3 regions of the Janthinobacterium sp. P210005 genome follow, and region 1 is predicted to be linked to each of the others. Evidence: predicted binding sites of a transcription regulator. Region 1 holds the regulator's gene; each other region holds the start of a gene.
The links. Region 1 encodes sigma-54, which starts transcription at its own class of promoters, with help from an activator protein. Its sites were predicted from a motif close to TGGCANGNAANCTGCTTT; they were not measured.

Region 1 (10,740 bases):
TTTGCTTTCCTAATTCGTTTATACTTTGGGCATGAGTGTAACCCATGAAAAAACAATGCTGAAAGCTTTTGATCGAATTGACATGCAAGCGACGACCGAGCGCGCTGTCGTGCTGGCCCGCACCACCTTGCAGATCGAGTCCGACGCCATCGTTGCGCTGCATGCGCGCCTGGCCACGGACGACAGCGTCGGCCGCGCCGTGGCGATGTTGCTGCAATGCAAGGGAAGAGTCGTCGTCTCCGGCATCGGCAAGTCCGGCCATATCGCGCGCAAGATTGCCGCCACCCTCGCTTCCACCGGCACGCCGGCCCTGTTCGTGCATCCGGCCGAAGCGGCCCATGGCGACCTGGGCATGGTCACGTCGGACGATGCTTTTATTGCCATATCGTACTCCGGCGAATCATCGGAACTGATGGCCATCATGCCCGTCGTCAAGCGCATGGGCGGCGTGCTGATTTCCATGACGGGCAAGCCCAATTCGAGCCTGGCGCAATTGGCCGACGTGCACCTGGATATTTCTGTTGAGAAAGAAGCCTGTCCGCTGAACCTGGCGCCGACGGCCAGCACCACCGTCACCCTGGCCCTGGGCGACGCGATCGCCGTGGCCTTGCTCGACTTGCGCGGCTTCAAGGAAGAAGATTTCGCCCGCTCGCACCCGGGCGGCGCCCTGGGCCGCCGTTTGCTCACGCACGTGCATGACGTCATGCGCAGCGGCGAACGCGTACCCAAGGTGCCCGTGGACGCTTCCTTGCTGCAGGCGCTGGAGGAAATGACGAAGAAAGGCATGGGCATGACGGCCGTCGTCGACGCGGACAACCGTCCCGTGGGCGTGTTTACGGATGGCGATCTGCGCCGCATGTTTGAGCGCGTGCAGGATTTCACGCAAGTGGCGATCCGCGACGTCATGCATGCGCAGCCGCGCAGCATCGCGCCCGAACGCCTGGCCGTCGATGCCGTGGCCGTGATGGAGCAGTTCCGCATCAACCAGATGCTGGTCGTCGATGCCGACGGCAAGCTGGTGGGCGCGCTGCATATCCATGATCTGACGCAAGCGAAGGTGATCTGATGGACAGCGTGGCGGACAACCTGGCGCGGGCGGCCAAGGTCAAACTGATGATCTTTGACGTCGATGGCGTGCTCACCGACGGCAGCCTGCATTTCGGCCCGGACGGCGAGATGATGAAAACGTTTAATGTGTATGATGGCCTGGGCATCAAGCTGCTGCAGGAATCGGGCGTGCAGACGGCCATCATCAGCGCGCGCCGCTCGGCCATCACGGCGCGCCGCGCGCAAGACCTGGGCATTACCCATGTGCACCAGGGCGGCCACGACAAGCTGACGCCGTTTCGCGAATTGCTGGCGCTGACGGGCTTGACGGAAGAGCAATGCGGCTATATCGGCGACGACGTCATCGACGCGCCCATCCTGAAGCGCGTGGGCTTTGCCGTCAGCGTGCCGGGCGGGCGTCCGGAGGCGCAGGGCCTGGCGCACCATGTGACGCAGGCTGGCGGCGGCCGCGGCGCGGTGCGCGAGATCTGCGAATTCCTGCTGCGCGCCCAGGACAACTATGCGCGCGTCATGGCGCCGTTCCTGGAGTGAGGCGCGCCGCCTCGCCAGTGACCTTTGAAAGAGTGAAGCCCTATGCGTAAGCCAGGAGGCGCCCATCGCTGGCGCATGATTTTTACCGTGCTGGGCGCGGTTGTCGTCGCGCTGGGCAGCTTTTGGCTGCTCGAGGTGATGAACAAGAATGGCCAGGACATCACGGCCAGCAAGCATCTGGATGAACCCGACTATTTCATCACCAATTTCAGCATGGTGCGCATGGACTTGACGGGCAAGCCCAGCTATATCGTGTCGGGCACCAAGCTCACGCATTATCCGCTGGACGATTCGTCCGATATCGACCAGCCCTTCGTGCGCAAGCTCACGCCAGGCATGCCGCCGATGAACATGAATGCGGAATTGGCGCATATCGACCAGGACAATACCCGGCTGCAACTGCACCGCAAGGTCGTGATCGACCGCGTGGCCAGTCCGAAGGCGCAGAACCTGACGGTCAAGACGGAAGCGCTGACGGTGTTCCCGGACGAGGAAAGAATGGAAACGGACGTGCCTGTCGATATCCTGACGGGCGCCTCGCGCATCAATGGCGTCGGCATGAAGGCGAATAACGCCACCGGCGTGGTGGAAGTGCAGAATGCGCTGCGCATGGTCCTCCCGCCGAAACCGCGCCCGGCCGCGGCGGCAAAATGACAGAATGAAACAAGGAAACCATACTATGAAGAACATCTTGCTGTTGACCGTATTTTCGCTGGCCATCATGGGCGCGGCGCATGCCGAGAAGGCCGATTCCGAGAAGGAAGCCGTCATCACGGCACGCAGCGGCCACGTCGATGACGTCAAGCAGGTGCGCACCCTGACGGGCGACGTCGTGCTGGTCAAGGGGACCCTGACCATGAAGGCGGGCCGGGCCCTGATCACGGAAGACCCGCAAGGCTACCAGTTCATCACCTTCTGGGCCGATCCCGGCAAGCTTGCGACCTTCCGCCAGAAGCGTGATGGCGCGGGCGACCTGTGGGTCGAAGGCGAAGCGGAGCGCGTGGAATACGACAACAAGACGGAAGTGGTGAAACTGTTTTCCAGAGCCAAGCTGACGCGCCTGGAAGGCGCGAAAGTCACCGATGTGGCCAATGGCGCTTTCATCTCGTATGACAGCCGCAAGGAAGAATTTGCGATGGAAAATTCCAACAGCGGCACCAGCACCGCCGATGGCGGCAGCGTGCGCATGGTGATCCAGCCGAAGACCAAGGCGCCGGCAGCGGAGAAAGCGCCGGCCACGCCCGCGCCAGGAAAGAAATAATGGAAAATACACGTTGCGGCAGCACCCTGATCGTTCGCGGGCTGCAAAAAACCTATGGCAAGCGGCAAGTCGTGCATGATGTTTCGCTGCAAGTCGAATGCGGCGAAGTGGTGGGCTTGCTGGGCCCGAACGGCGCCGGCAAGACCACCTCGTTCTACATGATCGTCGGCCTGGTGCCGTCCGATGGTGGCAGCATCGATATCAGCGGCGTGGATATCTCCAGCCTGCCGATCCACCGCCGTGCGCAGATGGGCCTGTCCTACCTGCCGCAGGAAGCGTCCGTCTTCCGCAAGCTGACGGTGGAAGACAATATCCGCGCCGTGCTGGAAATCCAGACCGTCGAAGGCCGCCCGCTGACGAAGGCCGAGATCGAGGAGCGGCTGGATAAATTGCTGGCCGACTTGCAGATTGAAAAGCTGCGCGAGAACCAGGCGCTGTCCCTGTCCGGTGGCGAACGCCGCCGCGTGGAAATCGCCCGCGCGCTGGCCACCGATCCCCGTTTCGTGCTGCTCGACGAGCCGTTCGCCGGCGTCGATCCGATCGCCGTGATCGAGATCCAGCGCATCGTGCGTTTCTTGAAGGAGCGCAATATCGGCGTGCTGATCACCGATCATAATGTGCGTGAGACGCTGGGTATTTGCGACCGCGCCTACATCATCAACCAGGGCTCGGTGCTGGCGTCGGGACGCCCCGACGACATCATTGCGAACGAGTCGGTACGCCGGGTCTATCTGGGCGAACACTTCCGCATGTAAGCCAATGAAACAATCATTGCAGCTGCGCACTTCGCAGCACCTGGCACTGACGCCGCAGTTGCAGCAATCGATACGCCTGTTGCAATTGTCTACTCTGGAATTGCACCAGGAACTCGAGCAATTGCTGACGGACAATCCCTTGCTCGAACGCCTCGATGATCCGCTCGACCGCTCGCTGCGCCTGCTGTCCGACGGGGCCTTGAGCTCCACGGCCGCACCGGCCGAAGCGCCGCCCCAGCCACCAGGCCAGGAGGCGCCCGTAGCGCCGGCCGAAGCGGAAGCGTTTGACGGCGAGGGGGGCGACAGCCCGGCCGCCGCGGATGGCGGCGACAGCGACTGGAGTGAGGCGAGCCGGGGCAAGGCGCCCGACGACGAAGATTCGCGTCCGCAATTGGAGGCCCATCACTGCACTCTGCGCGAACACCTGATGGAGCAGATGCGCGTGACGGTGCTCGAATTGCGCGACCGCGCGCTGGTCGAGCTGATCATCGACGCGCTCGACGACAATGGCTACCTGGAAGAGTCGCTCGACGACATCCTGGCGCGCCTGCCGGAAGAGCTGGAAATCGACGCCGACGAGATGCGCACGGCCTTGTCGCTGCTGCAAAGTTTCGATCCGCCGGGCGTGGGCGCGCGCAACGCGTCCGAATGCCTGGCTCTGCAAATCAAGCGCTTGCCGCACATCGCCATGGTGACGCGGCGCATGGCCCTCGTGATCGTGGAAAAGCACCTGGCCTGGTTTGCCCAGCGCGATTTCAACAAGCTGAAAAAAGCCCTCGATTGCGACGATGAAGACTTGCGCGAAGCGCAGACGGTGATTCGCCAGTGCAATCCGCATCCGGGCGCCGTGTTCGCCTCGGACGTTTCCGATTACGTGGTGCCCGACGTCGTCGTCAAGCGCGCGCGCAATGGCTGGCAAGTGACCTTGAACAACGACGTCATGCCGCGCCTGCGCGTCAACGCCATGTACGCCAACTTGCTCAAGCAGGGCAAGGGGGAGGGCGCCATGGGCGCACAGTTGCAGGAGGCCAAGTGGCTGATCAAGAACATGCGCCAGCGCTTCGACACGATCCTGCGCGTGGCACAGGCGATAGTAGAAAGACAAAAGAACTTTTTCTCGCATGGGGCCGTTGCCATGCGCCCCCTTGTGCTCCGTGAAATAGCTGATACACTGGGTTTACACGAGAGTACTATCTCGCGGGTAACAACTCAAAAGTACATGCTGACCCCGCACGGCATGTTCGAGTTGAAATATTTCTTTGGTAGCCACGTCGCCACCGAAGCGGGGGGCGAAGCGTCATCGACGGCGATACGGGCATTGATCGTGCAACTGACAGGAGCAGAAGACCCTAAAAATCCTTTATCCGACAGTAAGATTGCGGACATGCTGGGGGAACAAGGCATGGTGATTGCGCGACGTACTGTTGCCAAATACCGGGAAGCATTAAAAATTCCGCCAGTGAGCCTGCGTAAGTGTTTGTAAGTTTTTTTCGGTTCCTCTGCGGGCCGGATAGGATGGACCGCACGAACCCGATCATCTTTAGGAGTGTGTATGAATCTCACCATCAGCGGACATCATCTCGAAGTGACACCAGCCATCCGTGAATACGTACAAACGAAGCTGGAGCGCGTGAAACGTCATTTCGATCAAGTCATCGATATCGCCGTGATTCTGACCGTGGATAACCTCAAAGAGAAAGAAAAACGTCAAAAGGCTGAAGTCAACCTGCGTTTGAGCGGCAAGACTGTCTATGTGGAAAGCTTGGCGCACGACCTGTACGCCGCGATCGATACGCTGATCGACAAGCTCGATAGGCAAGTGATGAAATACAAAACCAAAGTGCAAGGGCACGGTAAAGAGGCGATCAAGCATCTGCCAGACAACTCCGAGGAAGAAGCCGTCGTCGCCGTCTAAGGCCACCCGCTTCCAGCAGTTGTGATCAACTAAGGGCGCACATTGCGCCCTTTTTTGCGCCCAGCGGAACGCAATGTTCCCCGCGCAGGCATTAGAATATTCGCACTTTCACTTCTTTCCTGCCTGCCATGAGCGACTTCGTCCAGACTTCCATCCGCAACCGCACCGGGCACATCGTGCTCGACCGTCCGAAAGCCTTGAATTCCCTGTCGCTGGAGATGGTGCGTGCCCTGAGCGCGGCCCTGCTGGCCTGGCGCGACGATCCGCAGGTGGACGCCGTCGTGATCCGCTCCAGCAGCGACAAAGCCCTGTGCGCCGGCGGCGACATCCGTTTCTTTTACGATGCGGGTCTGGCCACGCCGCAAGGCGGCAGCGCCCTGTTGGAAGATTTCTTTACGGAAGAATATGCTTTAAATCATTTAATTCATTTTTACCCGAAACCGTATATCGCCGTGATGGATGGCGTGGTGATGGGCGGCGGCATGGGCGTGGCGCAAGCCGGGCCAGGCAACCGCTTGCGCATCGTGACGGGCCGCACGCGCATGGCCATGCCGGAAGTCAATATCGGCCTGTTCCCGGACGTGGGCGGCAGTTATTTCCTGTCCCGCCTGGCCGGCCAACTGGGCCTGTACCTGGGCTTGACGGGCTTGACGATCAACGCGGCCGACGCCCTGTACACGGGCCTGGCCGATGTCTGCCTGCCCGAAGCGCAGATAGGGGCGCTGCTGGACCTGTTTGAATCGACGCCGGGCGAGGCCTTGCCGGTGGCCATCAAGGCGCTGGCGGCACCATTCCAGGCCGAGGCAGGCGTTTCTCCCCTGGCCACGGCGCGCGCAGCGCTGGACCGCCATTTCAGCGCCGGCTCCGTGGCGGCCATCATGGCTTCGCTGGCGCAGGACGACAGTGCGTTCGCCGCCAAGGCGCTGGCGGCCATGCGCCTGCGTTCGCCCTTGATGATGTCGGTGACCCTGGAATTGCTGCAGCGGGGCGCCCACCTGGGCGTGGCCGATTGCCTGCGCCTGGAGCGCACAGTCGTACGCCACAATTTCGAACATGGCGAAGTGCTCGAGGGCGTGCGCGCGCTGGTGGTCGACAAGGACAATGCCCCTCGCTGGAACCCCGCCAGCCTGGACGAAGTCGACGCGGCCATGGTGGCGCGCTTCTTTACGCCCGTCTGGCCGGCCGCGGCGCATCCGCTGCGCCACCTCGATTAACTAGCTGCGCTCGCGGTGGCGCAGTACCACACGCTCGTTGGGGCCGAAATATTGCGCCAGCCGCTCCGCCATGTACACGGAGCGGTGCTGGCCGCCCGTGCAACCGAGGGCTACCGTCAGGTAGCTGCGGTTGTCGGACTTGAATGACGGCAACCATTTCTCGATGAAGGCGCGGATGTCGGCCAGCAGTTCCAGCGCGCTGGGCTGCGCGTCGAGGAAGGCGATCACGGGTGCGTCGCGTCCATCGAGGGGGCGCAAGGCCAGGTCGTAATAGGGGTTCGGCAAGGCCCGCACGTCGAAGACGAAATCGGCGTCCAGCGGCACGCCCAGCTTGAAGGCGAACGATTCGAAGAACAGGGTCAGCGGCGCGCGTTCGGAGGCGACGATATCCTTGATCCAGGCACGCAGCTTGTTGGCGCTCAGTTCCGACGTGTCGATCACATGGCCCAGCTGTTCGATGGTCGACAGGCGTTCGCGCTCTTCCGAAATGCACTCGATCAGGGTGCGGCGGCTGGCCGGATTCTGGTTCGGCCGCAATTCGTGCGACAGCGGATGGCTGCGCCGCGTTTCCGAGAAGCGGGCCACCAGCGAATGCGTGGTGGCTGTCAGGAACATGACCTTGACGTCGTGTCCCTGGTCGCGCAGCAGGGCCACATTGTGTGGCAGGCTGGTCAGCGACTCGGCGCTGCGCGCATCGACGGCGACGGCCAGTTGCGGTGTACCTTCGTCGAGCAGGGTCTGCACCAGGCTGGGCAGCAAGGCCGGTGGCAGGTTGTCGACACAATAGTAACCGGTATCTTCCAGCACATTGAGCGCGACGGATTTACCGGAGCCGGATATTCCGGTGATAAGGACGATATGCATAACCCGATCATACAATAAAGACCGGCGCTCCGCTCCCAAGGCAACTATCTTTACAAATTATTGCAATTTGGACTGTAGTATTGGTTAAACAAAAGAGGGCGTGCTTCTTGCAACGCTAGTCGCCACTCATGGCAAGTCGTTGGTGAAGCAGGGAATTCACGCAGCACTGCTGCGTGCCTGCGCAACGGTTCGCCCTTGCAAGGGTGAACTCCACTGCAGACTAGTCGCCACTCATTGCTAATCTCTGCCGTTCCATGAACTCCTGCAAGGTATCGATGCCGCGCAGTTGCAAAATCGTATTGCGCACGGCCGCTTCCAGCAGCACGGCGATGTTGCGGCCGGCGGCGACGGGGATGACCACCTTGCGTACGGGCAAGCCCAGCACGTCTTCCGTGGGGAACAGGAATGGCAGGCGCTCGACTTCTTCTTCCAGCGCGTTGCGGCGCACGAGGTGCACGATCAGCTTCAGGCGCATCTTGCGGCGCACGGCCGTTTCGCCAAAGATGGCCTTGATATCGAGCAAGCCCAGTCCCCGCACTTCCAGCAGGTTTTGCAGCAGGGGCGGGCAGCGGCCTTCGATCATGTTGGGCGCGATGCGCGAAAATTCGACGGCGTCGTCGGCCACCAGGCCGTGGCTGCGCGAGATCAGTTCCAGCCCCAGTTCGCTCTTGCCCAAGCCCGAGTCGCCCGTGATCAGCACGCCCACGCCCAGCACGTCCATGAACACGCCATGCATGATGATGCGCTGCGCCAGTTTTTTCGACAGGTAGACGCGCAGGAAGTCGATCACTTGCGCGGCCGGCAGCGGGGTGGAGAACAGGGGAATGTTTTGCTCGTCGCAGATGGCGAGGATGTCGGGCGGCGTTTCCAGCCCTTGCGCGATGATCAGCGCGGGCGGACCGCCGGCGATCAGTTCGCCGATCACGTGGGTGCGCGTGTTGACCTTCAGGCGTTGGTAATAATTGATTTCCTGGTGGCCGAAGACCTGGATGCGGCCCGGATGGATCAGGTTCAAGTGGCCCACCTGGTCGGCGGCCGACGAGACGTCGCCCGAGATCAGGCGCTCGCCGCCGGGGAAGCCGGCGAACCAGCCCAGTTGCAGACTTTCACGATTATCGTCGTACAGGCGTTGTATCGTCAGCGGCGTTTGCAACATGGCAGTCTTCTTCAGGAGTGGAGGAATACCTGAAGTTTAACCTGCCGCTTGCAGACTGGGTTGCCAATTGACGATGCGCGAATGCACGGATTTCGGTTCCGGATCCGTGGCCAAGGCCGTGCGGAAGGCGTCGTCGGAAAACATTTCGGCGATTTCCGACAGGATTTCCAGATGTTGCTGGGTGACATGATCTGGAATCAGCAGGAAAAACAGCAGATTGACGGGCTTGCCATCGGGCGATTCGAATGGAATCGGCTCGGCCAGGCGCACGAAGGCGCCCAGCGGCGCTTTCAAGGTTTTGCTGCCCTTGACCCTGCCATGCGGCACGGCCACGCCATGGCCCAGACCGGTCGAGCCCAGGCGTTCGCGGGCAAACAGATTGTCCGAGACGGTAGAGCGGGCGATGCCGTAATTGTTTTCGAAGATCAGGCCGGCTTGCTCGAAGGCGCGCTTTTTACTGGAGACTTCCAGGTCCAGCAGGACGTTCTCGAGGGATAATATTTTGCTAAGATTAGTCATGACACTCAATGAAATGGTGCAATGCGCAGAGGGCTTGCGAGCCGAATTATAGGCCTGTTTCGGCGGCCTGTAACGCCAATTCTCAACAGTATACGCCCGCTGCGAGCGCAGTGGGCGCTACAGCCCACGTGGTCATCATTTTAGCAAAAAAATAACATCGGCGTGTATCGGCTATTTCTTGATTAAAAACACGCGGTGCGCCGGTTTTTCCGCCGCCGAATGCCGATTTTCCGATTTTTCAGCGTCTTTGACATGCTCTGCGGCACTACTGCAACGTTGTTTTAAAACACAGCCAACATTCCTGTTGGCATGGTTGCGGGGTGTTGTTTGGCGTTACTGGCGCGCATTGCGCAGATTGCCCGGCATCGCCCCGGTGCTGAAGTTGCTGCGCCAGGGATTGATGTCGAGGCCGCCGCGGCGCGTGTAGCGCGCATACACGGACAGTTTTTGAGGCTTGCACTGACGCAAGATATCGACAAAGATGCGCTCTACGCATTGCTCGTGGAATTCGTTGTGTTCGCGGAAACCGATCAGGTAGCGCAACAGACTTTCCTGGTCGATCTGCGGTCCTGCGTACTCGATCTGCACGCTGCCCCAGTCGGGCTGGCCCGTCACCAGGCAATTCGATTTGAGCAAATGCGAGACGAGTTTTTCTTCCACTGGCGCTTCATCGAGCGCCGCCTTCAAGAGCAGCGGCGAAGGCGTGTATTGCGTGATTTCCAGGTCCAGGCGGTCGAGCAGCACGCCGTCGAATTCGCCCATTTTCAGCTTGCCGAAATCGTCCTGCAAGGTCAGTTCCACTTGCACGGGCGCGCCGAAACCCTTCGATAAATCCTGCTTGAGCAAGGCCAGCAGCGCATCCGGACTGTCCAGCCTGGTCTGGTTGAACGAGTTTAAATAGAGCTTGAACGACTTCGATTCGATGATGTTCGGCGAATCGGCCGGCGCGCTGACCTTGGCAATCGCCACTTGCGGCTTGCCGCGCTGGTTCAGCCACGACAGCTCATACGCATTCCAGATATCGAGGCCGAAGAACGGTAATGTGCCGCGCAATTCCAGCTCGTCGCGCTTGCCCTGGCGCGGAATGGGAAACAGCAGTTCCGGCGCGTAATCGGTGCGGTAGGCGGAGCTTTTGCCCAGCGGGGATTGTTCGGCGAGGTCGTTGGTGGTGGTCATGGTCGTGTGGCGTGAATTCAGTCAAGCACGCATGGTAGCCTAATTCTCCCGACGGCGAGTAGCCGCCGCCGGGAGGTGATGCTTACCCCAGGAACAGCTTATAGACGGGATTGCTGCTTTCATCCCAGTAACGGTATCCCAGGGTATCGAGGAAGCGGGCGAATTCTCCCATTTCATCGGGCGGCACTTGCAGGCCGATGAGGATGCGGCCCACGTCGCCGCCCTGGCTGCGGTAGTGGCATAGGGAAATATTCCAGTTCGGCGCCATGCTGTCGAGGAAG
Region 2 (10,740 bases), on a different contig from region 1:
CTTCATGGAGAGCCTGTTCGACGGGATAGCCAGCCACATTAACGAGGCCCAAGCTGCAGCCACGACCAGTTCCGAGAACAGACGTGCAATGCTGGCAAATATTGGATTCCTGTCGGTTCAGCGTAACGAGTGGACTTTAGATGGCAAGAATTATATCAATGGACTGTTCAAGATGCTGCATACGGAAGGGTCGCATCCAGGCCTCTCCGATGACGATAGGAGCACTTTCCGCCTGCATTTGGCATTGGTAACAGCGCGCACCTTTCTCCGCAGGCTTAAGAACCAAGGATAATTTCAAGGATGCCCAGAGTACAGATCCCTTAATACAAGGACGGATGGATGATCGATTTGCTACCGATATTGATGAGTGCGACAACCACAATGCAGCAGCGCATGAAGAATTGGTTTGCTGCTTATCCCGCCGGGATGCCGTGGACGATCGTATCGGACTACTGTCTTGGTGATGAGGGTAAAAAGAACGATGTCTTCTCGTTTGTGGTCATCGCCAATCACGACAAGACAGAGAACATCAGTGAATATATTTCGGGAGTCGCACCGCGGGACATCAAGAACATCAGACAAGTACCTCTCGGGTTGATGCAGTATTTAACTTCCCCACAGCCCGTGACGTTCAGCGTATCGTTTGTTATCAACCGAGATTCAGCGCTCTTACGTGACTACCTGCGCGTCGAAGACATGGCAAGCTTTATTCCTGATGCTTGCGAACTTGTGAGAGCTTTGCGTAAGAACTCGCCGGCTAGTTCCTCGGTCAACCCTAGTTACTTTGACGAGGTGCTGAAGCGACTCGGCATTTTTGAGAAGGACTTGGGTCGAAAGCAGATGAACGAGAAGCTGTCGCGCCAGATTCATCTCGCATCGGGATTCGCTGCTACGCTGTTCTATTTGGTAACGAATGCGACCGGAGCGGGCTATCTACGGTGGATTTCGGACCGTGACAAGCTCATTGAGCACAACGATACGATCGTCTACGATCTTGCTTACCTCTATTTCATTCTTATGTCGTCTAGCCGGTCGGGACTCATCCGCAATGAGCAGGGTAATTTCATACTTGACCTGCCCAAGACCCTTTTTGAGCTGCCCGAGAAGACTGGTCAGCACAGATTCGATGCTCTCATCCGATTGCCAGATTACCTGGCAGGGACCCTTGCTGACATTGGTCCAGACATGTCGTACTCGAAAGAGAAGTTTCGCGAAATGTTGCACGGCGTCTTTGTTGACTCGCCAAATAACTGGCTCGTGCATTTGACTTCAAATGGCGAGCGTATCTCTGCGCGTTCCGTCCAATACCGCTCCTGACGCGGGTTCCGTAGGTTTTACCAAAGTTGCAGCATGAAGAAGCTAACTCCAGCGACCAGCGTTAGAAAACGTAATCCGGTGCTAATGCAAGAGGCGCCGGAATGGCTTTGTTGCACAAATCCCCACCAGCAGCCCCTGAATCGAGGCTCAGGTAAACTGGCGCCATGAGTGCACCTGCCAAACCGAAGTATCGAATAGCCAACTGGAACGAGTACAATGCGGCGCTGAAGGCGCGGGGTTCGCTGCTGATCTGACTGCCTGCCATCCACAATGCTGATGAAATGCTTGTCAGGAGCAAAATAATCAATCAACCAGGAGCAGGTTGTGGATGGTCGAGCGCGCCGGTGCCGGATGAACAAAGCTGCGCTGCAAGATGGCTATACCCTAAGGTGAGAGCACCAGAATGAAGTCGGGATGCCGACTCAGAAATTGATAACGATGCACGAATTTTCTGAAAAATGTTACGTTCCGCAGCATGTGTACGCCACCAGAATGTCGCCGCATGTGTATTCTAGACTCGTGCAGATTCAGTAGGTGGTAACTGGAATAAGCGATGGCACTGCCAAAGTGTAGCTATCATCTCTAGGTTTCGCCATAGAAGCTCCGGAGGTAAGCCACTCTGTTGCGCAGCTTGATCCACAGCCATCACAACATTTTGTACCGGCGCCTCTTGAAGGAAATGTACGATATTGGAAATATTTTCTTCAGGTACATCACCGGTCGTCAGAATATTAAGCAAAGTTTCTGGTGTGAGTATTTTTCGGTAACTTACGCTACATGTCTGTGCTGCCATCCATAGCCATTTTCGGGGCTTCAAGGGGACCATGGTAACTGCGTTTAGACCAAGCACATGTGGAAGATCTAATGGGCCAAAGCCTTCCCCTGCGTGGGCCATGAAGTGGGCCTGCGAAATCGTCAAGCCTAAAGTCGAGCAACGTTCTGCAATAGTCTTGAAATCAGCTTTTTTCATCGTTCAAGTATGACATACCAAAAGGGAAGTTCAGAACTTCAAAGATCTCACAGCTACACTAAGCGCCAAGACAAGTTTCCGATTATGAAATTGGGATTTCAGTGATCTAAAACTGGGTCTTGGCGCTCAGCCGTGACTCAGAACAGCCCAAGCTGCTTGTTCTTTGAACGAATAGGCATAGTGGCGTCGAACCAGGTTTGGTCAAAGCGCAACAGCCACCGAAGCGAAGTAGGTGTACCCCACAGGCGCAAACTGTTCCGCCACTAGCACATACACCGACAGCGGCTAGAGATTGAGACTGGTGATTTTTATCAAGGTAGAGAAGCCTGGGATAAATGCCTCTCAAAATAATTACACTTAAGTACGCGACTGACGTACACTAAGGCAATGTTCCCTTGCAGTAACTATGCCTAACTATCAAGAATTTCTTGCTCCGCTTCCGCTTGACGGCCGACTTTGGCTTGTGAAGTACATTGACCAGTTTCATCAAAAGGAACGTGGTAGTGGAACTGTCTCAGTCAATGTTTTGTTGCAGTGTCTGTCTATCACAACTGCTGATCAAATTAGTGAGTTAGAGCCCGATGAAATCAAAAGCATCCTCGGCTTTCGAGCAGGCAGAGACGCTCAGCAAGAGTATGCCTTTGCGCGTATCTTTGCTAGTAGCCTGGTCACCATCAGCATCGGCGATGTCTATTGCGACGGCGTACGTGTTGCGCAGTTACCGGCTCATACTGCGCTGCTATCGCTCTTGCCTGGGCAAAGCGACTCGTTAGAATTCACGATCGGCCAGCCAATTTCCGCCCCTTATGGCTGGCAGGGCGGCAACTATCAGATACTTAACGCTTTCGAGTTTTCGGGCCTGTATCATCATCAGCGAGACAACGTCAATCTGAAGGATTCTCGGGTAGTCGTTCTGCATATGCGTACAACCAAGGGTGTCGACACCTATGTGATACCGCGCACGACTATCTTTAAAGCGTTCTATGCATGCCACAGTGATATCGCCAATGCCTTTCTATCAGGCCCTTGGAGTGACAAGCTAGAAAACGTGATAATGCTCAATGAGACTTCAGGTCTCCTGCAAACCGGTATAGATGATGTAACAGGGGGATGGAACGTCGTCTTAAGACGCGATATCGGACGCCAGTTTGCCGGCCTCCTAGCGGTTTTGTACTTTGATCCGTACGGTCGCGCGCAGGCAAATGCGATTCACACTCAAAGCATCATTGATAGGAAGCGCAAAGAGTTGGAACCGTGGTATGCAAGTGCACGGATCCCTTACCAGGCACTACGCGAGCCGCTTAAGCTTAGAATCAAATGTCTGCCGCTGCGTAGTTGGTACTACAAAGATGAGGAAGAGCAGAATCGTGAAGACAAAAAATATTTCGTAACAGAAATAACTGGTACGTCTTGGCCGTCGCACTATCCGGTGATTGGCCGACATAGTGAGAATGACTCGGAACCTGGTAAGAGCATCGAAAATGTCGATTCGCCACCGCCATTTTCAAGAAGCCAGGCAGTGAAGTTGAGTGACCAGCACACTGTCATACGTTCGGATATAGATGCTAGTGACGATACGTCAAAAACGAAGATTTCAGGCGTCTCAAGTGATTGGCTGGATGGCGGTCCTACCTACGTCAATTTACTCAAGGAATACAGCAAACGGCACGCCGGACGACCTGCTGGTCCGTTTAGTGAAGAGGATGGGCGCGAAGTGTCAACCGGCGTGCGCAACAGGTCTAAGAAATCTGGACCGCGCGGTGAAGCCTCCGCTGTCATGCGGCAGGAGAATGATCGCCTGAAGACTATGCTAGATAGCCTGCTCAGGCTAAAGGATTCTTACTTTTTAACGTCAGTCTCACTTGTCAAACCTCGACGTGATGGGCAAGCAGAAACCCGTAACGGACATCAGTGTTGGCGCTTTATTGACGACGCATCTCTTAAAGCAGGGAAATTGCGTCCTAGAGGTGGCTGGCCCACTATATATGATCGTCCTCGGGATCGACATACCGCTCATTACCGCACAGCATTGGTTCTGAAGCTGGAGTTTAAAGAAGAGTTTTACCACTGGATTGAGATTGAGGCACGGACCAGCGATACCTATAAATCTGTGCTGATAAAAGCGCCTTCATCCGGACGTATTGCCGCCATTGAAAAAGCCTTGTCAGCAATTGCCTTGGCAGAAGGTAGGCGGCTCGACGAAAGACTACCACCAGCTTTTGACGGTGATGATATCGGTTTTCAGACATATGAGCATGAGAAGGAAAAAGGCTCTCCCCTGCTTTCAGAGTCCAAGTTGAAGGATTTTTTCCTTAAGAGTGCCATTCGATTAAGACATGTGGCAAATTAGACGTGGCACTTCGACGCATCATTCTGGGGACTGGATGTACTTCGCAGCCGTCGTTACCGGCATAGCGATCTTCTGCTCGATTATCGGCAACGGCTTCTGGAATTACGTCAGCCGCGTCTTGCCGCTCACGCTGATCGGGCAAATGATCGTGTTCGAGACCCTGTTCGCCGCCTTCTATGGTTTTTTGTGAGAACAGCGTTGGCCAACAGGTGCCGAAAGTGCAGCGATGGCGTTGCTTGTGGCAGGTGTTGCCGCGTGCGGTTTGGCGCATCGTCCGAAGACAGCACCGCAGCCCGATGCCTGCGAGATAAAGACTTCTTCGTACAGAGAGCCTGTAATGCGGCATGAGACTTGATGTCTGCTATGGTGCGGACCTGTTCACTTGCCGTGCAGCTGTTCAAAGCATTGGGCTTTGCGCTGACGCGCCGCAAACAACTATGTCGGCAGAAAATGGTGCCGTTTAGTAGTCGCCGAGCCCAGTCGTTCTTTTACTTGTTATATTCGCGTTTTTAAATGTAATTGACAGCCGCCGCCCACCAGGGCTACGCCGGACGCCGTCTGGTGCGGGGCGCGGTAGGGCCGCCGTTTCCAATGCTCCACCTTGAAGTGGCTGCCCAGCGAATGCACGGCCGCCGATTCCAGCGCCTCTTCATCGCTCATGGGCGGCAGCACGCCAGGGAAGCGGCTGGCCAGCATGGTCTTGCCTGCGCCCGGTGGTCCCACCATCAGGATGTTGTGACCGCCCGCTGCCGCCACTTCCAGTGCGCGTCGTGCCTGCAGCTGCCCTTGCACGTCGGCAAAGTCGGGATAGGGAAAAGCGTGCGGTGCCAGCACGGGCTGGTGGCGTTGCAGGGCAGTCTGGCTGGCGTGCCTGGCAAAATGCGCACAGACCTCGAGCAGGCTGTGGGCGGGATAGATGCAGGCATCGCTGACGAGAGCCGCCTCGTCCGCGTTCGCCTGCGGCAGGATGAAGGCGCGTGGCGTGCCCGACTGGCTGCGCTGCATGGCAAAGGTCATGGCCAGGGCGCCGCGGATGGGACGCAACTGGCCAGACAGCGACAGTTCGCCCGCGAATTCATAGTGCTGTAATTGGTCGCCCGGCAACTGGCCGGAGGCAGCCAGGATGCCCAGTGCGATGGGCAAGTCGAAGCGGCCCGATTCCTTGGGCAAGTCTGCCGGCGCCAGATTGGCCGTGATGCGCCGCGCCGGCATCTCGAAGCCGCAGTTTTGCAACGCGGCACGCACACGGTCGCGCGACTCCTTCACTTCCGTATCCGGCAGGCCGACAATCGTAAACGAAGGCAAGCCATTGGCAAGGTGGACTTCGACACTTACCTCGGGCGCCTCCATGCCGGCCAGGGCGCGGCTTTTCAGGACGGCCAGGCTCATCAGACTCCCCTGTAGCGCGGACGCGGGCAGGATCAGTCTAGCGCTTGAAAAGGTGTGAGGCTTGAGGTATGCCAGCAAGGTCGCCGATTACGGCGCCCTGCGTGCAGCAGCGGTTCAGGCTTTTGGATCGTTCAGGCGCGTTTCCAGTTCGATCAGACGCAATTCCAGTGCATCCAGTTTGGCACGGGTCTTGGCCAGCACTTGCGCCTGGATATCGAATTCCTCGCGCGTGACGAGATCGAGGCGGGCGAAGCCCTGGGTCATCATCGATTTCACATTTTTCTCGATATCCTTGGCCGGCGAGTTTTCGATGGCTTGATGGATCTTGCCCTGCAAGTCGTTAAAGAAGGTATTCATGTCCATGGTCAGTCCTTTTATGGTGCGGCCTGTGCATCGCACCATTGCGGTGCACAGCAGCGTTAATCTGGTGCGAAACTGGGCGCTTCATTGTGCTTCAGCAGTCCGTTGCCGCATTCCTGGCCGTGTGCAGGGTATGTATGGACGGAAATGCACCTGTCAAGGTGGCAATAGAGCTGGCACGTATTCTGCTAAAGAAGGTATGAACGCTTTGTGATCTCCAGCCAAGATTTTAAACCTCAACCGCTTTAAAAGTTCAATAAAAGGGAATCGCCATGAAGAATCTGTCCAAGAACATGACTTTAGCTGCAGCGTTGACGCTGGCCATGACCGCCTTGTGCGGTAGCGCCATGGCCCAGGATGCAGTGGCGGCGCCTGCTGTGGCCGAAGCGGTACCTGATAACGTGGTGAGCTACAACGTGGCGCTGACCAGCGATTACCGTTACCGCGGCATCTCGCAAAGCCGCTTGAACCCGGCCATCAGCGGCGGTGCCGACTATACCCATAACCCGACGGGCCTGTATGTGGGCACCTGGCTGTCGAGCATCAAATGGATCAAGGACGGCGGCGGCGATACCAATCTGGAATGGGATATCTACGGCGGCAAGCGGGGCGAGATCAGCAAGGATTTTACCTATGACGTGGGCGGCCTGTACTACTTCTACCCATCGAATGGACTGAGCACCAATGCCAACACCTTCGAGCTGTACGGCCAGCTGGGTTATGGCCCCGCGTACATCAAGTACTCGCATTCGACCACCAATCTGTTCGGCGTGGCCGACAGCAAGAACAGCGGCTACCTCGACGTGGGCGCCAACGTCGAGGTGCACGACGGTTACATCTTGAATCTGCACGCCGGGCGCCAGAAGGTAGAACACAACGATTCCCTCAGCTACAGCGATTACAAGATCGGCGTGACCAAGGACTTCGGCATGGCGACCGTTGCCCTGGCGGTCGTCAAGGCCAATATCGTATCGCTGGCACCGAATGGCAAGAATCTGGCGAAATCCGGTCTCGTGCTGACCGTATCGAAAACCTTTTAAGCGAGACAGCCATGAAAATGATTACTGCAATCATTAAACCGTTCAAACTGGACGAAGTACGCGAAGCTTTGTCGGCTATCAATGTGCAAGGCATTACCGTCACGGAAGTCAAGGGTTTCGGCCGCCAGAAAGGTCACACGGAACTCTACCGTGGCGCCGAGTATGTCGTTGATTTCTTGCCAAAAACCAAGATTGAAGCGGCCGTCGATGACGCCATTGTCGACCAGGCCATCGAAGCGATCGAAGGCGCCGCGCGTACCGGTAAAATCGGTGATGGCAAGATTTTCGTCTACAACCTGGAACAGGTCATCCGCATCCGTACCGGTGAAACCGGCAACGAAGCGCTCTAAGGGGAATATTGATGCATAAAAATATAACAAAATTGCTAGCCGGGATAGCCTGTCTGTGTGCGTTTGGCGTCGCCACGCCGAGCTTTGCCGATGCGCCCGCCAAGACGGAGGCGGCCACGACCGCGGCCGTTGCCGCCCCGGCCGTGACGCCCGTGCCTGACGCAGCCGCACCGGCTGCCGCCGCTCCGGCCCCGGCCGTTGCCGCGCCAGCCGCCGCGCCCGTTGCCAACAAGGGCGACACCAGTTTCATGATGATCAGCACCTTGCTGGTGATCTTGATGACGATCCCCGGCCTGGCCCTGTTCTACGGCGGCCTGGTGCGTTCGAAAAACATGCTGTCGGTGCTGATGCAGGTGTTCATGGTGTTCGCGCTGGTCATCGTCCTGTGGTGCATCTACGGCTACTCGATTGCCTTCACGGAAAAAACCGCCTTCTTCGGTGGCTTCGACCGCCTGTTCCTGAACGGCATCTGGGATCCGGCCAAGGGCACGTTTGCCGCCGCCGCCACCTTCAGCAAGGGCGTCGTCATTCCCGAGTTCGTCTTCGTCGCTTTCCAGGGCACGTTTGCCGCCATCACATGCGCGCTGATCGTCGGCGCCTTTGCCGAGCGCGCCAAGTTTGCCGCCGTGCTGGCCTTCGTCGTGCTGTGGTTCACGTTTGCCTACCTGCCAGCGGCCCACATGGTGTGGTTCTGGACCGGTCCTGACCTGATCACCAATGCCGCCACCTCGGCCAGCGAAGCCTTGAAGGCGGGTTGGATCTGGCAAAAAGGCGCGCTGGACTTCGCCGGCGGCACCGTGGTGCACATCAACGCCGCTGTCGCCGGCCTGGTGGGGGCCATCATGATCGGCAAGCGCGTCGGTTACGGCCGCGAATCGATGGCGCCGCACTCGCTGACGATGACCATGATCGGCGCTTCGCTGCTGTGGGTGGGCTGGTTCGGTTTCAATGCCGGTTCCTCGCTGGAAGCAGGCGACGTGGCGGCTTTGGCCTTCGTCAATACCTTGCTGGCAACGGCTGCCGCCACCCTGTCGTGGGTATTTGGCGAGTGGATTTCCAAGGGCAAGCCTTCCATGCTCGGTGGCGCGTCCGGCGCCGTGGCCGGCCTGGTGGCGATCACCCCGGCGGCCGGCTTTGTCGGCCCGATGGGCGGCCTGGTCATCGGCTTGCTGGCCGGTGTCGTCTGCCTGTGGGGCGTGAATGGCCTGAAACGCCTGATCGGCGCCGACGATTCGCTCGACGTATTCGGCGTGCATGGCGTGGGCGGTATCCTGGGCGCCTTGCTGACGGGTGTGTTTGCTGCACCACAACTGGGCGGCCAGGGCATCTTCGACTATGTCACCAACAAGATGTCGGCGGATCCGTACTCGATCGGCCACCAGGTGTGGGTGCAGGCGCAAGCGGTCGGCACCACCATCGTCTGGTCGGCCCTGGTTTCCCTCGTTGCCTATAAACTGGTCGACATCGTCATCGGCCTGCGCGTACCGGAAGAGGAAGAGCGCGAAGGCCTCGATATCACCAGCCACGGCGAGCAAGCGTATCATGGCTAAATAGCAATTGTCTGGCATGCCAGCGCCCCGGCGCGGCATGTCCTGCTGGAAAAGGCGCCTCATTGAGGCGCCTTTTTTTCGTTATGGGAATGGAAAAGGTCTTTAAAACAAGGCTTTTGCCCCGATTTGGGGTACTTACACGGTAATATAGTCGGCAGTTCTGTGTGCTTTTTTGAATACTGCACATAATTTAAGGATGTAACTATGGTTCCCCATCTCGTCACGGCCCTGACCGGACCGCTGCTCGACCTCGAAAAAAAGATTCTGGCCGCGACGCCGGCCATTGAGCGCTGGTTTCGCATGGAGTGGCAAGAGCACACGCCGCCCTTCTATTGCTCGGTAGACTTGCGTAATGCGGGCTACAAGCTGGCGCCCGTCGATACCAATCTGTTCCCTGGCGGTTTCCACAACCTGGCGACGGAAATGCTGCCCTTGTCCGTGCAGGCGGCCATGGCCGCCATCGACAAGTATTGCCCGGATGCCCGCAACCTGCTGATCGTGCCGGAATTGCACAACACCACGCCGCAATACCTGCAGAACGTGGCGCGCCTGATGCAGATATTCCGCCAGACGGGGCTGCACGTGCGCTTCGGCTCGTGGTCGCCCGACATCACCCAGCCGACACCGTTGGCGTTGCCAGATGGCAACATGCTCGTCATCGAGCCCCTCGTGCGCCTGAACAATGGCCGCCGCCTGGGCTTGAAGGATTTCGACCCGTGCACGATTCTGCTGAATAACGACTTGTCGGACGGCATTCCCGATATCTTGCAAAATATTCATGAGCAAAGCCTGCTGCCGCCCTTGCATGCGGGCTGGGCCTTGCGCCGCAAGAGCAACCACTACACGGCCTACGATGAAGTGGTGAAAAAATTCGGCAAGATGATCGATGTCGACCCGTGGATGCTCAACCCCTTCCACGCCAAGTGCAGCGACGTGAACTTCCAGGAAGGCGAGGGCGAAGATGCGCTGGCCGCCAGCGTCGACGTGCTGCTGGCCAAGATCCGCAAGAAATACAAGGAATACGGCATCAAGGAAAAGCCCTTCGTCATCGTCAAGCCCGATGCGGGCACGTATGGCACGGGCATCATGACGGTGCGCGACGCCAGCGAAGTGCGCGACCTGTCGCGCAAGCAGCGCGACAAGATGTCCATCGTCAAGGACGGCAAGGTTGTCACCGACGTCATCATCCAGGAAGGCGTGCCCACGTTTGAAAGCATCAAGGATGCCGTGGCCGAGCCTGTCGTCTACATGATCGACCGCTACGTGGTGGGCGGCTTCTACCGCGTGCACGCGGAAAAGGGCGTGGACCAGAACCTGAACGCGCCCGGCTCGCAGTACGTGCCGCTGGCATTTGCCCAGCAGCATGCCGTGCCGGACTTGAAGGCCAAGCCGGGCACGGCCGCGCCGAACCGCT
Region 3 (10,740 bases), on a different contig from region 1:
GTCGCCGCTGCGCAGGTTGGTGAACACGAAGGGACGTTCGCCGCGCATGCGCTTGGCGTCCTGCGCCATGATGTCCAGGTTGGCGCCCACGTAGGGCGCCAGATCCGTCTTGTTGATGATCAACAAATCGGAACGCGTGATGCCGGGCCCGCCCTTGCGCGGGATCTTTTCGCCGCCAGCCACGTCGATCACGTAAATCGTCAAATCCGACAATTCCGGGCTGAAGGTGGCGGCCAGGTTATCGCCGCCCGATTCGACCAGGATCAAGTCGAGATTCGGAAAGTCTGCTTGCATGCGCGCGATGGCTTCCAGGTTGATCGACGCATCTTCGCGGATGGCCGTGTGCGGGCAGCCGCCCGTTTCCACACCCATCAGGCGCTCGGCCGGCAAGGCATCGGCGCGCAGCAGGATTTCCATGTCTTCCTTGGTATAGATGTCGTTCGTGATGACAGCCATGTCGTAGCGTTCGCGCATGCCCTTGCACAGCATTTCGCACAGGGCCGTCTTGCCCGAGCCGACGGGGCCGCCGATGCCGACGCGCAGAGGGTTTGAGGTAATCGATGTCATGTTGTAGTCTCTCGTGATAGTGTTCAGGAGCGGTACAGCCGGCTGTACTGCACTTCGTGCCGCATCGACAGCAGCGACAGGCCGGGCGTCCAGTTGCCCATCTCGTCGTCTTGCAAGGTTTGCGCCGTCAGGGCCGCCGCTTCCAAGTCCGGCCGCAGCGACAGCAGCAATCGCTGGCCCGCCACCTGCCCCAGCGGCACGGATTTCACGCAGACAAGCACCTGGTTTTCCGCCCACGCGAACAGCATGGCCAGCAGCGCCTCTTTGCGCGGAATGGCCAGCGCCGCCACGGCGCACGCATACGCGGTGGGCAAGGCCACCTCCGGCTGGCCCTGCAGCATGTCGATCAGCACGCCGTCGGCCACGCCCAGCTCGGCCAGCAATTTGGTCAGCGAATATCCCATCTGGATGGTTTCGGCGCGAAATTCCGCCGTGTCGCGCGAAGCGATGAAACGCTCGCTCCAGCGCTGCACGGCGTGCAGATCCTGCGCTTCGAAGGCTTGCATCAAGCGCCAGCACAGGGGGGCCTCCCAGCGCGCCACCACCTGCGCCAGATGCCGGGCGATCCATTCGCGCGCCGTGGCCGCATCCGTCACCAGGCCGGATTCGAACGCCGCTTCCAGCCCCTGCGAATAGCTGTAGGCGCCGATCGGCAAGGCCGGGCTGGCGAACTGCAGCAGATGCAGCAGGGCCGACGCCTGCATCATGCGGCGCCTGGCGCGCCCGGCGTATCACCGGGGCGGTGGATCTTTTGCCGCAGCGGCACGGGCGCCAGCAAGTGCTGGCCGTGGCCGTCGTGGTGGCCATGGCCGCCACCATACGCGCCCGCCTCCGGCTCGAACGGCGCGCTTTCTTCCGTCACCGTCGCTTGCAAGCCTTCCAGCATCTCCTTGAGCACCACGTCCTTGCGGATGCGCAAAAAGCCGTCGCCCACCTGCGCCTGCGTGTGGCGGTTCCCCAGGTGGAAGGCGCAGCGCAGCAGGGTGTGCGCGTCCGCGCACTGCACCAGATAGGTCGGTTCGCGCGCGGCGACGATCTGCACCACCGTTCCTTCCGGCCCCGTCATGCGTTCGCCGTCGCGCAGCACCGTGCCGCGCACGGTGAACACGGCGACGTCCTCGCCATTCGACAGCACGGCGCGCAGCCGGCATTTTTCACGCTGGTCGTAGGGCAGCACCAGTTGGGCGACGGCGGCGCGATGGTCGTCAGCCGTCAGTTTGGTATGCAAAGTGAGCATGCTTGTCTCCCGCCTAAAATAGAAAATAGCGCTGCGCCATCGGCAGCACGGATGCCGCCTCGCACACGAGCAGCTGGCCATCGGCGCGCACGGCGTAGGTTTCCGGGTCCACTTCCATGTGCGGCGTGGCGCTGTTGTGGATCATGTCGTGCTTGCGCAAGCCGCGCATGTTTTTCACGGCGATGACGGATTTATTCAGTTTCAGCTGATGGCCGATATCGAGGTCGTAGGCCGCCTGCGAGACAAACGTAAACGACTTTTTCAGGCCGCCGCCGAAGGCGCCGAACATCATGCGGTAGTGCACGGGCTGCGGCGTGGGAATCGAGGCGTTCGGGTCGCCCATCTGCGCGGCCGCGATCATGCCGCCTTTTAAGATCATCGACGGTTTGACGCCGAAGAAGGCCGGCTTCCACAGCACGATGTCGGCGATCTTGCCCTCCTCGAGCGAGCCCACCACGTGCGAAATGCCATGCGTGATAGCCGGGTTGATCGTGTACTTGGCGATATAGCGCTTGGCGCGGAAGTTGTCGCTGCGCGCCGTGTCGGGTGCCAGCGCGCCCCGCTGCACCTTCATCTTGTGCGCCGTCTGCCAGGTGCGCATGATCACTTCGCCGACACGTCCCATGGCTTGCGAGTCGGACGACATCATGGAAATGGCGCCGATATCGTGCAGGATGTCTTCGGCGGCGATGGTTTCGCGGCGGATGCGCGACTCGGCGAACGCCACGTCTTCCGCGATGGCCGGGTCCAGGTGGTGACACACCATCAGCATGTCCAGGTGCTCGTCGAGCGTGTTGACGGTGAACGGGCGCGTGGGGTTGGTCGACGAGGGCAGCACGTTGGCTTGCCCGACGGCGGCGATGATGTCGGGCGCATGGCCGCCGCCCGCCCCTTCCGTGTGAAACGTGTGGATGGTGCGGTCCTTGAAGGCGGCCAAGGTGTGTTCCAGGAAGCCGCCCTCGTTGAGGGTATCGCTGTGCAGCGCCACCTGGATATCCATGCGGTCGGCCACCGACAGGCAATTGTCGATGGCGGCCGGCGTGCTGCCCCAGTCTTCGTGCAGTTTCAGGCCGATGGCGCCCGCGCGCACCTGCTCTTCCAGGGGCAGCGGCAAGCTGACGTTCCCTTTTCCCATGAAGCCCAGGTTCATCGGGAAGGCGTCGGCGGCCGCCAGCATGGCGTGCAGATGCCACGGCCCCGGCGTGCAGGTGGTGGCGGCCGTGCCCACGGCCGGCCCCGTGCCGCCGCCCAGCATGGTGGTCACGCCGCTCATCAGGGCTTCCTCGATCTGCTGCGGGCAGATGAAGTGGATGTGCGTGTCGACGCCGCCGGCCGTGACGATCATGCCTTCGCCGGCGATGATTTCCGTCGCGCCGCCGATGGGGAGCGTGACGCCCGGCTGGATGTCCGGATTGCCCGCCTTGCCGATGCCGAAAATCAGGCCGTTTTTCAGGCCGATATCGGCTTTCACGATGCCCCAGTGGTCGAGGATGACGGCATTCGTGATGACGGTATCCATCACCTCGGCCGCGCAGCGCTGCGACTGGCCCATGCCGTCGCGGATCACCTTGCCGCCGCCGAATTTCACTTCTTCGCCGTAGATCGCGTAGTCATGCTCGATCTCGATGAACAGTTCCGTGTCGGCCAGGCGGATGCGGTCGCCCTTGGTGGGGCCGAACATTTCGGCGTACGCGCTGCGGGGAATGCTGGCCATCTCAATCCTTTCCCGGTGGAGTGTCTTGCAGTTCACCCATCACTGCCCCATTGAAGCCGTAGACCTTGCGCTCGCCCGCCAGCGCCACCAGTTCCACCGTGCGCTGCTGGCCCGGTTCGAAGCGCACGGCCGTGCCAGCCGTGATATTGAGGCGCATGCCGTAGGCGCGCCAGCGCTCGAAAGCCAGCGCCGGGTTGACTTCGAAAAAGTGGAAATGCGAGCCCACCTGGATCGGCCGGTCGCCCCGGTTGGCCACCACCACGGTAGCCGTGGCGCGGCCCGCATTGAGGCTGATTTCGCCTTCTTCCAATTTGTATTCGCCTGGGGTCATGAGGGGCTCCTTCAAAGATCGCGTTATGCTTGCCGGCCGGTCGCCGGCGCAAAAACAGCCACGGCGCGGGTGGCGCCCTGGCCGCTCGAAAAACTACGGTATCGGGTGGTGCACGGTCACCAGCTTGCTGCCATCGGGGAAAGTCGCTTCCACCTGGATATCGGGGATCATCTCGGCGATGCCGTCCATGACGTCGGCGCGCGACAGAATTTTTGTGCCGTCCGACATCAGCTGCGCCACCGACTTGCCATCACGCGCGCCTTCCATGATGGCGGCGCTGATCAGGGCCACCGCTTCCGGATAATTGAGCTTCAAGCCGCGCGCCAGGCGCCGTTCGGCCAGCAGCGCAGCCGTAAAAATGAGCAGCTTGTCTTTTTCGCGGGGAGTCAGGTCCATGGTTTTCCTTGCGCTTCTTTCCTGATTAAGTATTCCAGATGCGGGGCACGACGGCGTCGCGTCCCAGCATGGCGGGACGCAGCAGCTGCCAGGCGGCCAGCATGATGCGGCGCGCCGCCTCGCTGTCGCCGCACAGCAGGCGCACCACCACCAGCGCTTTCATGTGTGTGGCGCCAAACGCGGCGCCGGCCGGCACGGCGATCTCGCGCACGGCCGCCAGCACGGCGGGAGCAACGGGCATGCCGACGGCGATCAGGGTGGCGCACACCGTGTGGCCCCCCAGTCCCAGCGGGCTGGCCATCAGGGCGCCGCCGGCGGCCAGCACGCCCTGCTCCCACCACAGCAGCTTGCCGCCGCGGCGGATCTGCACCTGCTGGCTGATGCTGCCCGTGTTGAATATTTCGCCCGAGGCGCCGCGGCCCAGGCAGACGATGTCGCAGCCGATATAGCCGGCGTCCGGCGCCAGTTCCACCTCGTGGCGCAGGCGCACGCAAGCCTGGTCGAAGAAAATGCTTTCCTGCGGCAGCCACTCGATGGCGGCGCCGCTGCCGGCGCGCAGCACAAGGTGCTGGCCCGAGACATGGCCGTTCGCGCGGTACCACTTGGCGGCGCCGGGGGACGTGAGCAAGGCGTGCGCGCCCTCGCCCACCGTGGCGTCGACGGCCAGCTGGTCGCCGCCCACCACGCCGCCGGGCGGATGGATGATGATGGCGTGGCAGACGGCATCGCCTTCCGGATACAGGGGCTTTTGCACGCGCAGGGGGCCGCTGTGCGTGCGCTCGACGAGACGGCTGACGCCATCGTGCAGCGCAAAGCCCAGGCGCAAATGCGCCTGCCAGGCGCTGTGCGCGCTGGCGGCAGTAGGCGTTGCGAAATGTGGGCTGTCTGGCATGCACTGCAATCGTGTAAATAACGATCTACAAAGCAGGATGCATGCCAGCGCCAGAGGGAAGAAACGTGAGAATCATGCACCGCATTGCGGCGCCCGCACCATATCAGTGCGATTACAGTGCAGGCGCGGCGCGGGGTGTGCTTATGCCGACACGGCTGCCGGCGCCACCGTCAGCACACGCCGTTCGCGCAGCAGCGCCGTGAAGGCTTCCGCGGCCAGGGGGCGGCTGAAATAATAGCCCTGCATTTCGTCGCAGCCGTGTTCCGTCAAAAAATCCACCTGCTCGCGCGTTTCCACGCCTTCGGCGATGACGCGCATGTCCAGGTTATGCGCCAGCGAAATGACGGAACGGGCGATGGCCGCATCGCTGCTGCTGGTGGTGACGTCGTCGACGAACGATTTGTCGATCTTCAGCACGTCGATGGGGAAGCGTTTCAGGTAGCCGAGGCTGGAATAGCCGGTGCCGAAGTCGTCAAGCGAAATGCCCACGCCGATATCCTTCAGGCGCGTGAGGGCCGCCACCGCCTTGTCTGGGTCGCCCATCACCGTGCTTTCCGTGATTTCGATGCCCAGGCAGGCAGGCGCGATGGCGTATTTACGCAAGGCCGCCTCGACGAACGGCACCGTGCGGTCTTGCGCGAACTGCTTGCCGGACAGGTTGACGGCCACCTTGATGCTGCCCAGGCCCGCGTCGTGCCAGGCGCGGATTTGCGCGCAGACGCTTTCGAGCACCCATTCGCCGATGGCCGTGATCGAGCCATATTCCTCGGCCAGCGCGATGAACAGGCCGGGCGGCACCTTGCCCAGCACCGGGTTATCCCAGCGCAGCAAGGCTTCCGCGCCCAGCAAGGCGCCCGTGCGCAAGCACATCTGCGGCTGGTAGTGCACTTCGAATTCATCGCGGCCGATGGCACCGCGCAGCTGCTGCTGCATCGCCAGGCGGGCGCGGATGTCGCTGCCCATGCGCTCCGTGAAGAAGGCGTAATGGTCGCGCCCCATTTCCTTGGCGCGCACGAGGGCCGTGTCGGCGTGGCGCAGCACGTCGTCGAGGCTGTCGCCGTCGGCCGGGCACATGGCGATGCCGATGCTGGTCGTCAGCGCCAGGCGCTCGCCATCGACGCTGAGTTCCTCGCGCAAGCCGGCCAGGATGGTTTGCGCCAGCGCAAGCGTGCGCCCCAGCAGGGCATCGTCCTGCAGCAGGATCTGGAATTCGTCGCCGCCCTGGCGCACCACCGTGTCGCCTTCGCGCACGCAACCGGACAGGAAACGCGCCACCACTTGCAGCGCCTTGTCGCCCACGGCCTGGCCGTGCGAATCGTTGATGTTCTTGAAGCGGTCCAGGTCCAGGCACATCAGCACCACCTGCTGGCCTTCGCGCAGGGCGTTCGCGCGCGCCTGTTCGAAGCGCTCGCGCAGCAGCACGCGGTTCGGCAAGCCCGTCAACGCGTCGTGGTAGGAGAGGAAATCGATCAGATGCTGCTCGGCCTTGCGCTCGCTGATGTCGAGGAAGACGCCGATGTAGTTGACGACGGCGCCGTCGGGCCCGTGCACGGTGGAGACGCTGAGCAGGCAGGGATAGGTGTCGCCGCTCCTGCGCCGCGTCTGCACCTCGCCCGACCAGCAGCCGCTGCTGCGCAAGCCCTGGCGCAGGGCCAGCAGCACGGCCTCGCCCGTGTATTCGGCGTGCAGGCGCAAAATGTCCGTGCCCACCACTTCCTGCGCCGCGTAGCCGGTGATGCGCGTAAAGGCGGGATTGGCCGTGACGATGACGCCGGCCGGATCGGTGATCAGGATGGCGTCCTGCGTCGCTTCGAAGACCTGGCCCGACAGGCGCAGCAATTCTTCATTGGCGCGGCGGATCTGCACTTCGCGCGCCAGCGTACTGGCCACCTGCTCCAGTTCGGCCGTGCGTTCGGCCACGCGCCGTTCCAGGTTGGCGCGCTCCTGCGCCAGCTGCAGCTGCGCCCGCGCCAGGCGCACGTGGGCGTCCGTGCGGGCCAGGATTTCCTCGGCCTGGAAGGGTTTGGCGATGAAATCGACGGCACCCAGCGCGAAGCCGCGCACCTTGTCGTCCGTGTCGTACTGGGCCGACAGGAAGATCACCGGCACCTGGCGCAGGGACGGTATCTCCTTCAGGCGGCGGCACACTTCAAAGCCGTCGAGGCCGGGCATGCGCACGTCGAGCAGGATCAGCTCGGGCGGGCGCGCCTGGGCCGTCCACAGGGCCAGTTCGCCATTCGGCGCCTGGCGCACCGCATAGCCGGCGCCGCCCAGCAAATCGCTCAACAGCTTCAGCGAAGCCGGCGTATCTTCAACGATCAGTACTTCGCCCTTCGAATTCACTTCCGAAAAATCGCGGTGCATGTAGCAGTTCTCTCAGCTTTGGATGAGGCGCGGCGGTCCGTTGCCGCGCTGGACAAGACATTTCTTTGCGATGAACTACGTACTATCATCATAATCTTTATTGCAATTTAGCACCATCCATCGGCGGCACTTAGTCCGTCTTTTCAGCGAATCCGATGTTGTCAGCCCACACTTTTCAAGCGTGCGCCAGCGCGCCCTCATTCTCCAGCAAGTCGCACAGCTGACGGTATTGATGCTGGTCAAGCATCGCCTGCAGCGGCGCCAGCACGGGCGCGGCCGCCGGCGGCAAGGCGCCCAGCAGCAGTGCCACCCTGGCCAGGTTCAATTCGCGCAGCGCCACCAGCAAGGAGGCGCGCTCTTCCCCTGCCAGCAGCAGCAAGTCTTGCGCCCGCAATGCCGGCGGCGCCTCGGGCGCCGGCACTGCGGGCAGCGGCACGGGCGCCGCCACGGGCGCCTCGGCCGCCTGCGCGGGTATGCTGAAACGGAAGGTGGCACCCTGCCCCGGCATGGATTCCACCGTCAGTTCGCCTTTCATCAATTGCACGAATTCGCGCGAGATGGCCAGGCCCAGGCCCGTGCCATCCTTCGGTCCCGCGCTGTCGGCCTGCACGAAAGGCTCGAAGATGCGCTGCTGGTCTTCCGGGGCGATGCCGATGCCCGTGTCGCTGACGGCGAACGACAGGCGCCACGTGGCGTCATCGCGCCGCTCGCCGCGCACGCGCAAGGCGACCTCGCCGCCGCCGGCAAACTTGACGGCGTTCGACATCAGGTTCAGCAGCACCTGGCGCAGACGCGTCGCGTCGAGCAGCACGGCCGCCGGCACGTCGGCGCAATCGAGGCGCAAGGCCAGCCCCTGCTGCTCGGCGCGCATGCCCAGCATGTCCATCACTTCCTGCAGCAGGGGCGCCAGCGCCACCACGGCCGTCTGCGCGTGCAGGCGCCCCGCCTCGCCCTTCGACAGTTCGAGGATTTCATTGATCAACGTCAATAAATGATTGCCGGAGCGGTGGATGATGGCCAGGTTGCGCTTTTCATCGTCCTGCATGTTCGGCGAGGCGGCCATCAGGCGCGAAAAGCCGATCACGGAATTCAAGGGCGTGCGCAGTTCGTGGCTCATGTTCGCCAGGAAGGTGCTCTTGGCGCGGTTCGCCGCCTGCGCCTGGCTGACGGCCACCGACAGGGCGCTCGTGCGCTCGGCCACCAGTTCTTCCAGGTGATGGCGGTGGCGCAGCAGTTCCAGTTCGGCCTCGCGGTGCGCCGTGATGTCGTAGTTCGAGCCCACCAGGCGCATGGGCCGCCCCTGCCCGTCGCGGAAGATCACGGCATCGGCCTTGATGTAGCGGATGGCGCCATCGGGCCACAGGATGCGGTACTCGTGCGTGAAGGCCTGGCCGGCGCCCAGCGCGGCGCGCAGGGCCTCCTTGGCGGCCGGCACATCGTCCGGCATCAGCGCCGCGCGCCAGATCGCCGCCGGCGCCATCGCGCTGTTCGCATCGGCCTTGAACTGCGCATACATCTGCTCGTCCCACTGCAAGGCATCGTTGATGACGCTCCAGTCCCAGATGCCGATGCTGGCCGCGCCGGTGGCCATCTGCACGCGCTCCTCGCTGCGCTGCAAGGCGCGGTAGCGGCTGTCGAGCAGCGCCACCATGTCGCGGATGGAACGGTACAACGTGCGCAGCTCGCCCAGGAACCACGCTTTCGGCGGCGTGCCGGCCGCTTCGCTCTGCCCTGCCTGGACGCCGGCCGCATACTGGCCGATCGCCTTCAAGGGCTTGAGCATCAGACACCACATGAGCAGCCAGATGCTGGCCACCAGGATCACGTCGAGCGCCACGATCATGGCACCGATGCCCAGCGCGCGTTGCCGCAGCTGCGCGTGCAACAGGGCCGGCGTCGCATACACGGCCACGTTGCCGATGACTTGCCCGCCCATCGTCACGGGGCGCCGCTGCACCAGCCAGCCGGGTTCCGCGGACAGCGAGGAAAAACTGCCGATGGCGCCGGTCGCGGTGCGGCGCAGCACCAGCGCTTCCTTGCCGATGCCCGGCGTCAGGGAGCTGGCCACCAGGTCGCGCTTGCCCAGCGTGCTGCGCATGATGGCCTGCATCTGCTTTTCATCGAGATTCCACAAGGGCAGTTCGATGGCCACGGCCAGCTGGTCCGCGCTCAGGGCCAGGCTGCGGTGCAGCTGCTGCCAGCGCTGCTCGCGTTCGGACTGGTAAAACAGCACGGCAAACACCAGCAGCAGCGCGGTGACGACAAAGGTCAGCGCCACGCTGACGGCCAGCACGATGGAGACGCCGCCCAGGCGCGCGCCCTTGGATGCGTGAACCGTCATGCGTCTTCGCCCTGCGGTTCGCTGGCCAGCTGCGCCAGCAAGGCGCACAGCGGCTGGTACTGATGCTGTTCCAGCATGGCGGCGATGTGCGCAGCCAGCTGCGGCAGGCTGGTCGCCACGCCGGCCAGCACGATGGCGCTGCGCCGCAAATCGAGGGCCCGCACGGATTCGAGCAGCGCCTGCCGTTCGGCCGCGCCCAGCTGGCCCAGCGCCTGCTGCAGGTCGAAGGCGGCCGCCGGCACGCGCGGCGGCGCGGCGGCGGTGCGCTGGAAGCGCACGCCCAGTTGCTGCTCCAGCATGGCGAACAGGTGTTCCTGTTCGATCGGCTTGCGCAGGAAGCCGTCGGCGCCGGCGGCCAGCGCCTCCTGCTTTTCTTCCTCGAAGGCGGAGGCGGTCATGATCACCAGGCGCGGCTGCACCAGCGCCGGCTGCGCGCGCAGCCAGCGCGTCAGCGCCAGGCCGTCCATGTCCGGCATGCGCCAGTCGCTGAGCACCATGTCGTAGCGCTGCGCCGCCAGCATGGCTTGCGCCTGCACGCCGCCGGCCGCCTCCTGCAGCTGGAAGCCCAGCGGCGCCAGCAAGCCGGCCAGCAGCTTGCGGCAGTTGTCGTCATCGTCGACCAGCAGCACCGTGCGCCCGCGCTGGCCCGCCGGCAGGCGCGCCACGCGGCCCGGCGCCAGCGGTGCGGCGGCAGGGCACTGCACGCAGGGCGCGCGCAAGTCGAAGTGGAACACGGAGCCGGCCCCCAAGGTCGACTCGACGCGCAGCTCGCCGCCCATCAGGCGCACGAATTCGCGCGAAATGGTCAGCCCCAGTCCCGTGCCGGCCTGCGCCACGGCGCTGTCGGCCTGCACGAACGGTTCGAAGATGCGTTCCAGGTCCTCTTGCGCGATGCCGC

Region 2: a site for sigma-54 is predicted at 6,561-6,578, ahead of VPH40_RS25530 (TorF family putative porin). Genes of this name have one in related genera too.
Region 3: a site for sigma-54 is predicted at 5,167-5,184, ahead of VPH40_RS06315 (urease accessory protein UreD). Genes of this name have one in related genera too.

Annotation. Positions count from the first base shown of each region.
Region 1 covers NZ_JAZARC010000002.1:188,685-199,424, reverse strand. Annotated here, with positions in the region: gene VPH40_RS10890 (KpsF/GutQ family sugar-phosphate isomerase) at 32-1,066, shown strand; gene VPH40_RS10885 (KdsC family phosphatase) at 1,066-1,599, shown strand; gene lptC (LPS export ABC transporter periplasmic protein LptC) at 1,642-2,253, shown strand; gene lptA (lipopolysaccharide transport periplasmic protein LptA) at 2,279-2,860, shown strand; gene lptB (LPS export ABC transporter ATP-binding protein) at 2,860-3,615, shown strand; gene VPH40_RS10865 (RNA polymerase factor sigma-54) at 3,620-5,098, shown strand; gene hpf (ribosome hibernation-promoting factor, HPF/YfiA family) at 5,168-5,530, shown strand; gene VPH40_RS10855 (enoyl-CoA hydratase/isomerase family protein) at 5,659-6,744, shown strand; gene rapZ (RNase adapter RapZ) at 6,745-7,608, opposite strand; gene hprK (HPr(Ser) kinase/phosphatase) at 7,829-8,764, opposite strand; gene VPH40_RS10840 (PTS sugar transporter subunit IIA) at 8,801-9,283, opposite strand; gene queF (NADPH-dependent 7-cyano-7-deazaguanine reductase QueF) at 9,617-10,459, opposite strand; gene ilvA (threonine ammonia-lyase, biosynthetic) at 10,542-10,740, opposite strand, start outside.
Region 2 covers NZ_JAZARC010000008.1:15,783-26,522, forward strand. Annotated here, with positions in the region: gene VPH40_RS25495 (hypothetical protein) at 1-292, shown strand, start outside; gene VPH40_RS25500 (hypothetical protein) at 340-1,317, shown strand; gene VPH40_RS25505 (hypothetical protein) at 1,829-2,287, opposite strand; gene VPH40_RS25510 (hypothetical protein) at 2,694-4,637, shown strand; gene VPH40_RS25515 (hypothetical protein) at 4,672-4,827, shown strand; partial or broken gene VPH40_RS25520 (YifB family Mg chelatase-like AAA ATPase) at 5,163-6,026, opposite strand; gene VPH40_RS25525 (accessory factor UbiK family protein) at 6,141-6,389, opposite strand; gene VPH40_RS25530 (TorF family putative porin) at 6,659-7,426, shown strand; gene VPH40_RS25535 (P-II family nitrogen regulator) at 7,438-7,776, shown strand; gene VPH40_RS25540 (ammonium transporter) at 7,788-9,326, shown strand; gene gshA (glutamate--cysteine ligase) at 9,531-10,740, shown strand, end outside.
Region 3 covers NZ_JAZARC010000001.1:1,440,990-1,451,729, forward strand. Annotated here, with positions in the region: gene ureG (urease accessory protein UreG) at 1-567, opposite strand, end outside; gene VPH40_RS06290 (urease accessory protein UreF) at 591-1,271, opposite strand; gene ureE (urease accessory protein UreE) at 1,271-1,804, opposite strand; gene ureC (urease subunit alpha) at 1,818-3,518, opposite strand; gene VPH40_RS06305 (urease subunit beta) at 3,520-3,849, opposite strand; gene VPH40_RS06310 (urease subunit gamma) at 3,943-4,245, opposite strand; gene VPH40_RS06315 (urease accessory protein UreD) at 4,271-5,137, opposite strand; gene VPH40_RS06320 (two-component system response regulator) at 5,279-7,501, opposite strand; gene VPH40_RS06325 (sensor histidine kinase) at 7,677-9,842, opposite strand; gene VPH40_RS06330 (sensor histidine kinase) at 9,839-10,740, opposite strand, start outside.